2 linked regions of the Heliomicrobium gestii genome follow. The protein of the gene in region 1 interacts with the protein of each later gene in a pairwise test. Links are inferred from orthologs where the notes say so. Each region holds a gene or a part of one and is shown on either strand. Other genes may lie near its edges. The genes, in order: ftsZ and GTO89_RS05325.

Evidence for each region.
Region 2: the proteins of ftsZ (region 1) and GTO89_RS05325 interact in binary tests that used the Bacillus subtilis proteins (3 or more experiments, as listed by UniProt). The link is inferred for Heliomicrobium gestii from one-to-one orthologs.

Annotation. Positions count from the first base shown.
Region 1 is NZ_WXEX01000011.1:66,288-71,170, forward strand. The notes cover bases 7-2,863. They hold ftsZ (cell division protein FtsZ), read right to left. Parts: upstream 2,063-2,863; coding sequence 950-2,062; downstream 7-949. Other genes in these bases: GTO89_RS12875 (sigma-E processing peptidase SpoIIGA), read right to left, coding at 7-792; GTO89_RS12885 (cell division protein FtsQ/DivIB), read right to left, coding at 2,268-2,863. In the rest of the region: more of GTO89_RS12875, read right to left, coding at 1-6; more of GTO89_RS12885, read right to left, coding at 2,864-3,086; murA (UDP-N-acetylglucosamine 1-carboxyvinyltransferase), read right to left, coding at 3,211-4,473; murB (UDP-N-acetylmuramate dehydrogenase), read right to left, coding at 4,436-4,883. UniProt on the Bacillus subtilis protein: Essential cell division protein that forms a contractile ring structure (Z ring) at the future cell division site. The regulation of the ring assembly controls the timing and the location of cell division.
Region 2 is NZ_WXEX01000004.1:17,689-27,094, forward strand. What follows is about bases 116-2,883. They hold GTO89_RS05325 (cell division protein ZapA), read right to left. Parts: upstream 1,748-2,883; coding sequence 1,484-1,747; downstream 116-1,483. Other genes in these bases: polX (DNA polymerase/3'-5' exonuclease PolX), read right to left, coding at 116-1,402; pheT (phenylalanine--tRNA ligase subunit beta), read right to left, coding at 1,928-2,883. Outside these bases: more of polX, read right to left, coding at 1-115; more of pheT, read right to left, coding at 2,884-4,387; pheS (phenylalanine--tRNA ligase subunit alpha), read right to left, coding at 4,415-5,437; GTO89_RS05340 (TrmH family RNA methyltransferase), read right to left, coding at 5,944-6,759; GTO89_RS05345 (potassium channel family protein), read right to left, coding at 6,759-7,430; GTO89_RS05350 (TrkH family potassium uptake protein), read right to left, coding at 7,441-8,820; rplT (50S ribosomal protein L20), read right to left, coding at 8,950-9,309; rpmI (50S ribosomal protein L35), read right to left, coding at 9,372-9,406. UniProt on the Bacillus subtilis protein: Activator of cell division through the inhibition of FtsZ GTPase activity, therefore promoting FtsZ assembly into bundles of protofilaments necessary for the formation of the division Z ring.

The sequences.
Region 1 (4,883 bases):
GTAACGACCGGCTGGGTCTAGCTTTTGCCGGGTTAATCCGATGATCGCCCCCGAACAGGCGATGCTTCTGCCATCATCCCTTCGCGCCTCCACGGTGAGCGGGCGGATGCCCAGGAGCATCCCGTCGGCTTTGCCGACCGACACAAAGGGGATATAGCGAGGAGATAGGCCACCGTCTGCCCCAACGGCCCCCTCCTGCCATCCTTCCGGTAAATGGGCCATGACGCTCTCCTCTTCGACAACGATCACCGGTGAACGAGAGAGGGGATCGACAAGCCGGTTGCCGCTGTCAACGAGCGCCGGAATCCGGACGACGCCCCCCGGCAGGTGAAGGGTCAGCTCAACGAGCCAGGCGCCCTGCTGGCGCAACCGTCGCCAAAGGGAGAGAAGCAGCGCCGTCCCGCCCCCAGCCACCAACAGCAACGCCCAGAACCAGAGGGCCCCCGTCGGTTCGCCTGGCGGCGCGAAGAAGTAAATGATGCCGCCGGCAAGCCAGGCGCCCAGATAAAAAATCAGCCACGCCTGAACCGTCTGCCGCCATCCCTTGATCGGAAAAGCGGCTCGAACCATCAGCCAACCGAGGGCAGTCTTGGCGACCCAGGCGGACACCGGTCCGGCAGAAAACCACAAAAATCCGAGGGGAAGCGCGGCGCCAAAGGCGGCGGCGCCGATCAGCCGGAGGGGGTGAAGGGGTAGCCGCAAGACGGTCCCGCAGATGGCCAAAAGAATCGCATCCATGACGAAATTGATCAACCACAGGATATCCCAGTAAACGATCATCCGTTCGCCCATCGCCGCTTCCACCACCGTTTCGGAAACCACAAATCAATTATAACGAATTCTTTTAACAAAATATGTCACTTCTTGCGTTGAATGGGAGGAATGAGAAAAAATAAAACCCCGCAACATCTGTTGCAGGGTTTATAGCGCTCATTTCTGTTTATATCGGTTATCCCCGGTATTTGCGCAGGAATACAGGGATGTCCACATCCTCGCTGAGGGGAACCGGTTTCACTTCCATCGCCGGCGCCTGATTGACGACGGGTTGGGCGTATTTTTCTTTTACCGGCGCAGCAGGGCGCGTCTCCTTGGGCGCCGGTTGGGCGTGGCGGTGGTCAAAGCCTGTGGCGATGACGGTGACCCGCACCTCATCCTCCATCGACTCGTCGATAACAGCGCCGAAGATGATGTTGGCTTCCGGATCGGCCACTTCTGTGACGATCTCCGCCGCTTCGTTGACTTCCAGCATCCCCAGGTTGATGCCGCCGGTGATGTTCATCAGGACGCCTTTGGCGCCCTCAATGGAGGTCTCCAACAGGGGACTGGAAATCGCTTTCTTGACAGCGTCAATGGCGCGGTGTTCCCCGGAGGCATAGCCCACACCCATCAACGCCGACCCTGTGTCAGACATGATCGTCTTGACGTCAGCGAAATCCAGATTGATCAGGCCAGGCACGGCGATCAGGTCAGAGATCCCCTGAACGCCCTGGCGAAGGATATCGTCAGCCAGCCGGAACGCTTCATTCATCGGGGTATGCTTGTCCACAACCTGCAACAACCGGTCATTGGGGATCACGATCAGGGTGTCCACAGCGGCCCGCAATTCCGAGATGCCCCGTTCCGCCTGCATGGCGCGCTTGCGGCCTTCAAAGGTAAAGGGACGCGTCACAACGCCAACAGTCAAAGCGCCCAGTTCACGAGCCACTTCTGCCACCACCGGCGCGGCGCCCGTTCCCGTACCGCCGCCCATACCGGCAGTGACAAAAACCATATCGGCGCCTTTTAAGGCATTAACCAGTTCCTCCCGGCTTTCCTCGGCGGCTTTTTTGCCGATATCGGGGTTCGCGCCAGCGCCAAGCCCCTTCGTCAGCTTCAGGCCGATCTGCATCTTTGTCTCCGCTCTCGAAAGCTGCAAGGCCTGGGCATCGGTATTGACAGATACAAACTGTACGCCCCGTACCCCATGGGAAATCATGCGATTGACAGCGTTGTTGCCGCCTCCGCCTACACCGACGACCCGAATCACGGCGAGCGGATTCAAGTCCACATCCAGTTCGAACACAGGGAGTTCCTCCTTCAAGCAGGCTGATATGAAATATTTGGGTACGGTAACAATAATGTGAAATTAATCATTATGTAATGGTCAACATCTTGGCATTTTATTGTATCGACGCTAGATCTTCGATAAAAAGCCTTCATTCCCTCTTTTTTGCTATGCTTTTTTTATTACATTCGAAGAGTTCCCACAAATTTTTCTTCCGCGTCGTTTAATGCCCGTTACCGGCAGCGCCCGTTTTGCCGGCCGTCCGAGTTGTCGGATGAGCCACAGCCGGGTGAACGGCATTTGTCGAGATTTTTGTCTCTTCTTTTGGTTTGACGACAGGCGATTTGGCCGATGAGATGTCGATATAGTTGAGTTTGGGCGTGCTGCCGTTCTTCATCCATTGGTCGAGAATGTCCAGCAGCGCCTGGCTCTTGGCGGCAATCTCGTCAGGAGGCCCGAAGCGGACCTCGATGCTGTCTGTCGTATATAAGACGAGGCGGCTGCTGTTGATCACATGGATTTCACCGACGCGCGCCAGCAAGGTAGGCGGCATTTCCTGACACAGCTTCAGCCCCGCCGCAAGACCGTCAGCGCTGACGACTTGTCCCGGCCCCACGTTTAGAGGCGCCTGTACGCCGGTGATCACCGGCAGCGGAATCCCATAGAGGCTGTCCAGCTTGCGCAAGAGGATCCCCTGCCGATCGAGCAACACAAAAACCCCTGCCTGTCCAATCACGGCCACGGGCTTCCTCTCCTGGATCTGAATCTGCACCGTCGAAGGAAATTCCCGTTGGATGGTCACATCCTCCACCTGCGGGTGAAACCGCAACTGCTCACAGATGCGGTTTTGGTCGAGGCGCAAGATATTTTCTCCTGGCTGGATCCCTGAAAGCCGGACAATCTCTTCTTCCTTGATCAGGCTGATCCCCGTCACTGTCACCTGAGAGACGCCAAAGTAGGGGGATTGCAGGAAATAGTAGGCAGCCAGCAATAAGAGCGAAATAAAGAAGAATCCAAGCACGCTGGCCTGTTGCCGGCGCATTCGTCAGCCCCCTCCGTGGGAAAAACTACCATAAAAACATTATAACAAAAATCGTTGCGTCTGTCCAAGGGCTAGAGCCCTAAAAAGAGAAAACAATAGCCCCGGCGCTTACCGGGGCTATTGTTCAACCGGCATCTCGAGTGATCCTTGCGCCCAAGCCGGACAGTTTTTCAACCAACCGATCATATCCCCGGTCAACGTGAAAAATCTTTTCGACCGTCGTCCCATTTTCAGCGGCAAGTCCCGCCAAAATCAGAGCGGCGCCGGCCCGCAGGTCCGTGCATTCCACGACGGCGCCACTGAGACCAGGCACACCCTTGACGATGCCGACGCGCCCTTCCAGACGGATGTTCGCCCCCATGCGCCGCAATTCGTCGACATGCTTGAAGCGGTTTTCGAAAATGGTCTCTGAAATCACCGAGGTGCCCTCGCTGACCGCCATCAGCGCCATCATTTGGGCTTGCATGTCAGTGGGAAAACCGGGATAAGGCAGCGTCTTGATGTCGACGGCCTGGCAGCGACGGGGCGCGATGACACGAATCCGGTCATCCTCCTCGATGACCTGGGCGCCCGTCTCGCGCAGCTTGGCTGTCACCGGTTCCAGGTGTTCGGGGATCACGTTGGACAGTGTGATATCGCCGCCGGTGATGGTGGCAGCGACCATGAACGTTCCTGCCTCGATGCGATCGGGGATGAGTTGGTGGGCGCATCCTCCGAGGCGCTGGACGCCATCGATGCGGATGACATCCAAACCGGCGCCGCGAACCTTGGCGCCCATCCCGTTGAGGAAGTTCTGCAGGTCTACGATCTCTGGCTCTTTCGCCGCGTTGCGGAGGATCGTTGTTCCTTCCGCCAGGGTGGCGGCCATCATCAGGTTCTCTGTCGCGCCGACACTGGGAAAGTCGAGGTGGATCTCCGTTCCCTGCAACCGTTCCGTCTCCACCTCGAAATAACCGTGCCGTTCCTGGTAGCGGGCGCCCATCTTCTGCAAACCCTTCAGGTGCAGGTCCATGGGACGACTGCCGATGGAACAGCCACCGGGATGAAAGAGACGCACCTTTTTAAAACGGCTGAGCAGCGGCCCCAAGATGAGATTGGAGGCCCGCATGCGCCGCATTAGATCGGCAGAGACCTCCTGGATCTTCGCCGATGAGGCGTCGATCGACAAACAGTCCGCTTCCCATGCCACCTGAGCGCCTAAGGCGCCCAACACCTCCGCCATCATCTGCACATCGGTCAACCGGGGCACGTCCTTGATCCGGCATTGTCCGGTAGACATCAATGAAGCCGCCAGGATGGGCAGCACAGCGTTCTTAGCCCCGCTGATCGCCACCTCTCCGAAGAGCGGCTTACCCCCCTTGATTCGAATCCTCGGTTCTCCACCCATCAACCTGCCCCCCTGCATCTCCGATGACACGAACTTCAGATCTCAGTTCAATGCCGCAGGTTGCCTTTACCCTGTTCCGAACCGCCTCGATCAGGGCAAGCACATCGGCTGCCGTCGCTCCCCCTCGATTGACGATAAAATTGGCGTGCTTTTCCGATACCTGAGCCCCGCCGATGGTGAAGCCTTTTAAGCCTGCTGTTTCAATCAGTCGACCTGCCGAAAGGTCACCGGGGGGATTGAGAAAAACGCTTCCCGCATTCGGCCAATCGAGGGGCTGCGTCTTTTTGCGACGGGCAAGCTTTTCCTCCATCAAACGGAGGATCGACTCCCGGTCGCCACGACACAGTTCCATGCCTGCGCGGATCACGATGGCCTTTTCCCCTTGCAACCGGGAATGACGGTAGGAGAAG
Region 2 (9,406 bases), on another replicon or contig:
CGAGACGGCTATGAACCTTCTGACGTTCCTGACGCAAACCTGTGTGCACGGAGGCGATGACCACATCCATCTCTCTCAATATGTCATCGGCGTAATCAAGACGTCCGTCGCCGAGGATATCCATCTCAATCCCCGAAAAGACGGTAAAATCCTTCTCCCGCGCAGCCAGTTGGCGGATCGCCCGCTGCTGTTCCCGCAGTTTCGTCTCCGAAAGCCCACGGGCGACCGTCAAGGACTGAGAATGGTCGGTGATGGCCATATAGGCGTAGCCTCGATCCCTTCCGGCCCCTATCATTTCCTCCAGCGACGATACACCGTCACTCCAATTGGTGTGGATATGAAAATCACCCAGGATGTCGTTCATTTCTACCAACTGGGGAAGGGTTCCCCCTTCCGCCTGGGAGACCTCCTGTCCTGATTCCCGCAATTCCGGCGGAATCCAGGGGAGTCGGAGACCTTCATAAAAGGCTTCCTCCGCTTCCTGGGAGGAGATAAACCGGCGCCAGTCGCCATCATCCCTTCGGGGAGCGTCCCATTGTTGACAGATCAGTTCTCCTCCCGACTCGTCGGTCACGGCTTTGGCCGGCAAGGCGCCCCGGCTTCGCAAGGCTGACCAGTGCTGGGCCGTTCCTGTCGTTTCCACCCAGCGGGCGATGAAATCGGACTCAGGGGTGATCTCGACGCGGACCGGCAGGCCAAAGGCGAAGGCGAAGCGAACAAATCCAGGGCCTTCAACCAGCACTTTCGCCGCTGAGGGATGTTTTTTCACGAGGGCCAGGAGCGCCTCCGGTTCGTGAGAAGCGACGAGCAGGTGGATCTCCTCTACGACCTCCTGGCTGCGACGCAGGTCGCCGGTGATTTCGGCGCGACTCACCTCGGGGAGGTTTTGCAAAAAGCGGAGAAGTTCCTCCGCCAGCGGCTTGGCCACGCCAAGACCGAACTTCCCCGAACGCCGTCGCAGCATCTCGGCGCCGCGAATGACCGCGAGCTCTGTCTTGGCGGCGATGCCCGGCAACAGGCGCAACCGGTGTTTGCGGGCGCCCTCCTCCAGTTCATCCAGCGTCGTATAGCCTTCGGCAAAAAAGGTCCGCACTGCCCGTAGGCCGATGCCAGGCAGTTGCAGCATGTCAAGCACACCAGGCGGGACCTTCTCCCGCAGTCGCTGCAGTTGGCGGCTCTCGCCGGCTTGCAGCAGTTCGTCGATCTCGCTGCAGAGCCCCTTGCCGATGCCGTCGATCTTTGCCAACTGTCCACGGGCGGACAGGACAGAGACAGGAGTTTCCAGCCCTTCGATAACCCGGGCGCCCTTGCGGATGGCTCTCACCTTGAAGGGGTTCTCTCCCAGGATCTCCAGCAGGTTGGCCATCTCGACCAGCGCCCAGGCGATTTCCTGGTTGTGCACGGCTTTCCCTCCTTCCGGCTATTGTGCCCAAGGGGCAAGGAAAAAAGCGCCGGAACCCGGCGCTCACCTTTGCGATGGTTCTCATTTGGGGGAACTGGAATCCTCAAGGAGTTTGATCAGATCGTCATAGTCCTCCTGAAGTTTGGCCAAGTCATGGGCGAAGTGCAAGGCCGCCATCACGGCCACCTTGGAGACGGAAAGGTGGGGGCCCTTGCTGGCGATCTCCTGCATCCGTTCGTCGACAGTGGCGGCCAGTTGCCTCATCTGTTGCGGCGTCAAGGGACTCCGGATCGTATAGGGTTCACCGTAGATGTGTACGGTCGTTTTGTGGACTTCTTCTGGCACAGGTAGTTCCCCCTCGACAACGACAGCGCTCGATGAATCCGCCAAAGCCATTCTTCGACGAATCCACTACCGATATGACTTAACTCTGCAAAGAATCTCTTTCTAGGCGAGGAATTGATTCCCTCTTCGCTGCCGCTGTCGAAAAAACCTTCTTCAATTACCGTCCAAGAGGCGCTTTATTTACCGGAACCGGGCGCCAAGGCGTTCGGCAAGGGCGGCTTTGATGGCCTCGTGGCGGTTGTTGACCTCTTCGTCGGTGAGGGTGCGATCGGGCGCCTGGTAGCGGAGGGTGTACGCCAGGCTACGGTACCCCTGGGCGATCTGATTGCCCTGGTAGACATCGAAGAGGCGCCACCGCTCCAGGATATCGCCACCCATCTCAGCGATCACCGCTTCCACTTGGCCGGCCAGGATATCGAGGGGCAGCACCATGGCCATATCGCGATCGGTGGAAGGATAACGGGGCAGCGGCGTATACTCCCCTTTGGCCCGGGCGAGCAGGATCAACGCCGACAAGTCAAGTTCCATGACAACGGGTCGCGCCGACAGGTCATAGGCCTCACGCGCATCGGGATGGACCTCGCCGAGGACGCCCAGGTCGATCTCCACGCCCTCCCGCTCCACGGTGAGCCGCGCCGACCGTCCGGGATGCAGGTAGGGAACCGCCCGTTCCGGACGCCAGGTCACATTGTCGATCTTCAGGGCTGCCAGCAGTTTTACGACGACGCCCTTGAGATAATAAAAATCGAGGGTCTGAGGTTTGCCGCTCCAGTGGATCGACTCGTCGCCCATCACGAGCGCCGAAACCTTCCAGGGTTCGGCGGGCAGTTCCTTTAACGGCAGCGCCCGCGGCGAGAAGGTGCCGCCGACCTCGAAGATGGCCAGATCGGCGATCCGGCGGCTGGCGTTGCGGGCAGCCACTTCCAACAGGCCCGGCAAGATGGATGGACGGAGAACGCCCTGTTCTTCACTGAGCGGGTTTTGCACCGGCACGACCTGACGCATCGGGTCTTCGGCGGACAAACCGAGCCGGTCCAGATGGCGCGGGTTGATGAAGGAGAAGGTGACCACTTCGCGCAATCCGGCGCCGACTAGCGTATCGGCGATGCGTTCGCGCACCGTCTGGGGCCAGGTGCGTTGACCGACGGTGGTGTCGCCTTTCGGCAGTGTCGTCGGGATGCGATCATAGCCGTAGAGGCGAGCCACCTCCTCCGCCAAGTCATGTTCCCCTTGCATGTCCGGACGGTAGGTGGGCGCTTCCACAATGCCGGAAGGCATCTCTCCCTCCCCGGCGTGCTCAGCCCAACTGACAGGGAACCGCAGCCGCCGGAAGATGGCGTCCATCTCAGCGCCCGTCAACTGGGTGCCCAGGAGGGCATTGATCCGGTCAACAGAAAAGGGGATCGGAAGAGGGGCCACCTGCCGCAGGTAGTTGTCCACATGGCCGGGGACCACATCGGCCACGTTCAATTCGGCCACCAGCTGGGCGGCGCGGTTCATGGCCAAGGTGACCGTGTCGATGTTGACACCCTTCTCAAAGCGCTGGGACGCCTCGGAGCGCAAGCCCAATTGCCGGGCGGTGCGACGGATATTGGCGGGGTGAAAATGGGCCGCTTCCAGCAGAACCGTGGTCGTGCCGGCGGAAATTTCGCTGTTCAGCCCGCCCATGACACCGGCCAGGCCGACGGCTTTCTCCGGATCGGCGATGACCAGATTTTCGGCGTTCAATTCCCGCTCCTGCCCATCGAGGGTGACCAGTTTCTCACCGGTCCGGGCGCGACGGACGATGATATGGCCCTCGTTGATCCTGTCGTAGTCGAAGGCGTGCAGGGGATGGCCCAGTTCGAGCATGACATAGTTGGTGATGTCGACGATGTTGTTGATGGGGCGCATGCCGGCCGCCTGCAGCCGTCGCTGCATCCAGGCCGGTGACAGACCGGGGCGCAGGTTGGTGAAGAGCCGGGCGGCGTAACGGCCGCAGAGGTCGCCGTCTTCAATGGTGACCTTTACCCGCTCTTCGGCGCGTCCCGCTGCTTTTTCTACGACCGCCACCTCGGGCAGGCGCAGTTCGGCGCCGGTGATGGCCGCCACCTCGCGGGCCACATTGACGACTGCCAGGCAGTCGGCCCGGTTGGGCGTCAGCTCCAGTTCCAGCACGGGATCATCGAGGCCGAGGGCGGTCGCCGCCGGTTGGCCTGTCACCGTGTCGTCGCCGAGGATCAGGATGCCTTCCCGGTCTTCCGGAGCGATCGTCTTCTCCTCCAGGCCCAGTTCTTCGGCAGCGCAGAGCATCCCCGACGATGGGACGCCCCGCAACACCGACTCGTTGATGTGGACGCCATTGGGGAGATGGGCGCCCGGCAGGGCAACAGGGACTTTTTGTCCCACACGGACATTCTGGGCGCCTGTTACGATGGTGCGTACACCGTCGCCGGTGTCGACCCTGCAGATCCAAAGGCGGTCTGCCTCGGGGTGTTTCGTCATTTCGGCGATTTTTCCGACGACGACCTTATCGAGCCCCTTGTCCCGGCGCAGCACATTTTCTACGGCGATGCCGGAGCGGGTCATCTTCTCGCCCAGTTCGGCGGCTTCCAGGCCGGCGGTGACATAGTCGCTGAGCCAGTCTATCGATACGCGCATTTGTTTTCCACCTCGTTTGGTTTCTTCCTAGAACTGCGACAGGAACCGCATGTCGTTCTCATACAAGAGGCGCATGTCGTCGATGCCGTACTTGAGCATGGCGATGCGTTCGACGCCCATGCCGAAGGCGAAGCCGGTGACGTCTTGGGATGTGTAGCCGCCGTATTCGAGCACCCGGGGGTGAACCATGCCGGAACCGAGGATCTCCAGCCAGCCCGAGCCTTTGCAGACGCGGCAGCCGCTGCCGCCGCAGATGACGCAGGAGATGTCCACTTCGGCGCTCGGTTCGGTGAAGGGGAAGAAGGACGGGCGCAGTCGGATCTCCCGGTCGGGGCCGAACATCTGGCGGGCAAAGGTGAGCAAGGTTCCACGCAGGTCGCCGAAGGTGATTCCCTTATCGACGACAAGCCCCTCGACCTGATGGAACATGGGCGAGTGGGTGGCGTCGTCATCACGGCGGAAGACGCGGCCCGGGCAGATCACTTTCACGGGCAGTTGGGGACGGATGCGCTCCATGGCGCGGACCTGCACCGGCGATGTATGGGTGCGCAGCAGGATATCGGGGGTGATATAGAAGGAATCCTGCATGTCCCGGGCCGGATGGTCCGGAGGCAGGTTGAGGGCTTCAAAGTTGTAGTAGTCCAGTTCCACTTCCGGGCCCTCGGCGATCTCGTAGCCCATGCCGAGAAAAATCTGCTTGATCTCGTCGATGACCAGTGTGAGGGGGTGTTTGCCGCCGAGGGGCAGCACCCGGCCGGGCAGGGTGATATCGATGGACTCACTGGACAGGCGGGCCTGCTTTTCTTTTTCCTTCAGTTCCCGGCCCTTCTCTTCCAGCTTAAACTCCAGTTCAGCCCGCACCTCGTTGACAAGGGCGCCCATCAGCGGACGCTCTTCGGCGGGCAGGGCGCCAAGGCCGCGCAAGATGCCTGTCAGCGCTCCCTTTTTGCCGAGAATGCGAACGCGCCAATCCTGAAGCGCCTCCATCGTTTCGACGCTGCACAGCGATTCCGCCGCCTCGCGCCGGATCTGATCCAGTTGTTCACGCATTGTTAGACCTCCCGATTTTCCCAATTCGCCAAGAAAATAAAAAAACTCCCGATCCCCAAGGGGACGGAAGTCATTTCCGCGGTACCACCCCGCTAGGTTGCCCAAAAGAGCAACCCACTCGGCCGACTGATTCGTCGTTCCCCGGTAACGGAGGGAAACCGTCTAGACCTACCCACCCAGGAAGGCGGCCTTGCATCAGGGTGCTCTTTGCTCCCCCGAGTGTGGCCTGTCTTCCAGGCTTCAGCCCGAAGCTCCCGGGCGAATTTCCTCCCCTCCGCTTCGACGTCGCTTCCAGTCCATGACGATCGTCTCCCTGGCAAGCGGTATGAGGAGTACTTCTCCCGATCAATGCCCTATCCTTTAATTATTGCACCAGTAACCGCCGGTAGATCATATACGCTGCAACGGAACCCGTCATTTCAAAGATACGCCAGAAAAAGTCAGCGGGAAACACCGACGACCACAACCTTTCTGCGTTCCAGGGTCCACCAGCTAGGGAAATTATATCATAGCCCCTTTTTCGAAGCAACTGAGCGATGGCGGGCCGCTTCGAAAAGGAGCACGGCCGATGCGACGGCAGCGTTAAGCGATTCGACCGGCGGCGCCAGGGGGATGCGCACCAGCAGCCCCGCCCGCTCCCGCCAAATCGGCTGGGGGCCGTGGGCCTCGCTGCCGATGACAATGGCAAGCCCTTCCTTCATCCAAGGGGCTTCATAATAGGGGACGCCGTCACGGGCATCGGCGACAGCCAGGGCAATCTCCCGTTCCCGCATGGCGGAAGCGAGCCCTTCGGCCGAGGGGGCCGTCGCCACAGGCAGGCGAAACAGCGCCCCCATGGTCGCCCGGATCACCTTGGGACTGTACGGATCAACAACACCCGGCGTGAGCAGGACGCCGGTCACACCGGCCGCCTCGGCTGTCCGGACGATCGTGCCCAGGTTGCCCGGATCCTGCACACCGTCAACGATCAGCAAAAAGGGCGCCGGAACATCGAGTAGGGCTTCCCAGTCAGCCGGCGTCAGTGAAGCGGCGGCGACAATCCCCTGGCTCTGCTCCGTCTCGGTGATCGTGGCGAGGGCGCGCTCGTCCACCTCTAAGCAGTCGACGCCAGCAGCAGCCAGGCCTTCAAGCAATGAGCGCCCCCGCGGCAGGGACGACACCCGCGCCGTATATAGGCAGTAGGCCAGCGAGACCGCCGAGGCGACCGCCTCTTCGACAAGGCGTACCCCTTCGATCAGGTATTTGCCGGTAAGGCCCCGCTCCTTCTTTCGGGAGAGGGAGCGGGCCTCTTTCACATATTGGTTGTCTGGAGAGGTGATCATCAAACGGCGTCCCCCTCAAAGCGGTTTAGATCATCATTGGAACCGACGGCGACAAGTATGTCACCCTTTTCGATCATCGTATCAGCGCCGGGTGAAGCCAGCACCTCGTCGCCCTTGCGGACAGCGATGACGGTGATGCCGTAGCGGGCGCGCAGATCAGCCGCACCGATGGTCTGTCCGACAAAACGATCGGGACAACGAATTTCAACAAGCGAGTGAACAGGCGAGAGCTCCAAATAATCCATCACCGTGGAGGTGACAAGGGCGTGGGCCACTCGGACGCCCATATCCCGCTCCGGGTAGACAACCCGGTCGGCGCCTACCTTGGTTAACACCTTGCCGTGCAGGTCGTTCTGAGCTTTTGCCACCACATGGCGGACGCCCATGTCTTTGAGAATGACGGTCACCAGGATGTTCGCTTGCACATCGGAACCGATGGCGACGATGACTGTATCGAAGTTGCGGATGCCGAGCTTTTTCAGCACTTCTTCGTCTTTGGCGTCAGCCTGCACCGCATGGGTGACGAAATCGGCGATCTCGTTGATCCGTTCTTCCGAACTGTCAATGGCCAGCACCTCATAACCCATGCGAAAGAGGGTTTTGGCCACACTTGTGCCGAATCGCCCCAAACCGATGACGGCGAAGAGCTTTTCCGTTTTCACTTTGGCCATATCTGAATCCCTACCCCACCATAATTTTTTCTTCCGGATAACGCAGCTTCGCCAAAACATTGCCGCTCAGGGCGATAGCGAGTGTCAACGGCCCCACCCGGCCGGCAAACATCGTCAGGGCAATAAGGACACGACCAAAGTCGCTCAAGTGGGAGGTCACACCCATCGTGAGCCCAACTGTGCCAAAAGCCGAAGTCGCTTCAAAGAGCAAGGCCAGAAAATCAGCATCTTCTGTGATCGTCAGCAGCATGGTGACGGTGATCACAAGCAGGACTGCCATGACGGTAATCCCGATGGCCTTGTAGATGGTGTCTGGCGGGATGCGCCGCTCGTAAAAACCCACATCGATCTTCCCCTGGCGCATGCTCCAGACTGCGGCCAACAGGGCCGCCAAAGTTGTCGTCTTAATGCCGCCGCCGGTAGAGCCTGGAGAGGCGCCGATAAACATGAGGATGACCATCAGAAACTGGGTCGCCGGTTTGAGATCGGCGATGCTCACTGTGTTGTAACCAGCCGTCCGCGGCGTCACGCTCTGAAAATAGGCAGCCAGCAGCTTGCCGTCCCATCCCAGTACCCCCAGGGTCTTGGGATTGTTGAACTCAAGAAAAAAAATCGCCACAGCGCCGACAATGATCAGGGCGATCGTCATAGTCCAGACCAGTTTGGTATGGAGGCTGAAACGCCGTATTTCCCGGTAGCGGAAGGTCTCGGCGATAACGGTGAAACCCAGTCCGCCAAAGATGATCAACGACGAGATGGTCAGGTTGACGATCGGATCGTCCACATAGCCGGTGATGCCGCGAAAACCGCCGAAGAGATCAAAACCGGCGTTGCAAAAGGCGGAGATGGAGTGGAAAAAGCCGTAATAGAGCCCTTTCCCTAGGCCCATCTGCGGAATAAATCGCAACGACAAGACGACGCCGCCGATCCCTTCAATGAGAAAGGTGGTCAGCAAGACATGGCGGGCGAGGCGGACAACCCCCTGGACAGAGAGGCTGTTCAAGGCTTCCTGCATGAGCAAGCGTTCCTTCAGGTTGATCCGCTTGCCCATCAGGAGGTAGATCAGGGTGGCCATGGTCATAAAGCCCAACCCGCCCACCTGGATCAGGGTGATGATGATCAACTGGCCCACAAGGGAGAAGTTGTCATGGGTATCGACGACGACAAGGCCGGTCACGCAGACAGCCGATGTGGCCGTAAACAATGCGTCCAAGAAACGCGTCCCCAGACCGCTCCGTGACGCCATCGGGGTGCTGAGCAGGAATCCCCCGATCAGGATAATCAAAGCGAAACCGGCCACAAGCACCCGGGCCGGCGACAGCCCGTAATTGGGCCGCTTCCCCTGCACGTAGGGGGCAAAAATGGGTCTGGGCGGTTCATACCTGTGCATAGAGGAACAGTCCATCCTGTCTTTATGTTGGTTCCGTCACCAGGGATCCATGATCTATCGGCTAGTCTCCCCAGAAAAACAGACATGACCCCACGGCCATGTCTGCTTATTCAATCACTCGATTTGATTTTAGGCGTTCACTTTCGCCTTGGCCACATCGACGAGCTTGGCGAAAGCCGCCATGTCGTTGACAGCCAGATCGGCGAGCATCTTGCGGTTGACAGCGACGCCGGCTTTTTTCAGGCCGTTCATCATGGTGCTGTAAGAGATGCCGTTCATCCGGGCAGCAGCATTGATCCGGGTGATCCAGATCTTGCGGAAGTCGCCCTTCTTCTTCTTGCGGTGGGCATAAGCGTAGGACAGCGCCTTCATGACCGCCTGGTGGGCGGTGCGGAAGAGCTTGGAATGAGCGTTGCGGTAGCCGCGAGCGAGTTTAAGAATTTTTTTATGTCGTTTACGGGACATGGGACCCGTCTTGACACGAGCCATACAAAGACCTCCTGTGCTGCCTGAGGCGTATTTTCAATAGAGAAAGAGACCGGCTGGCCGGCTTAGAGATAAGGAAGCAGTTCCTTCAGCTTCGGCG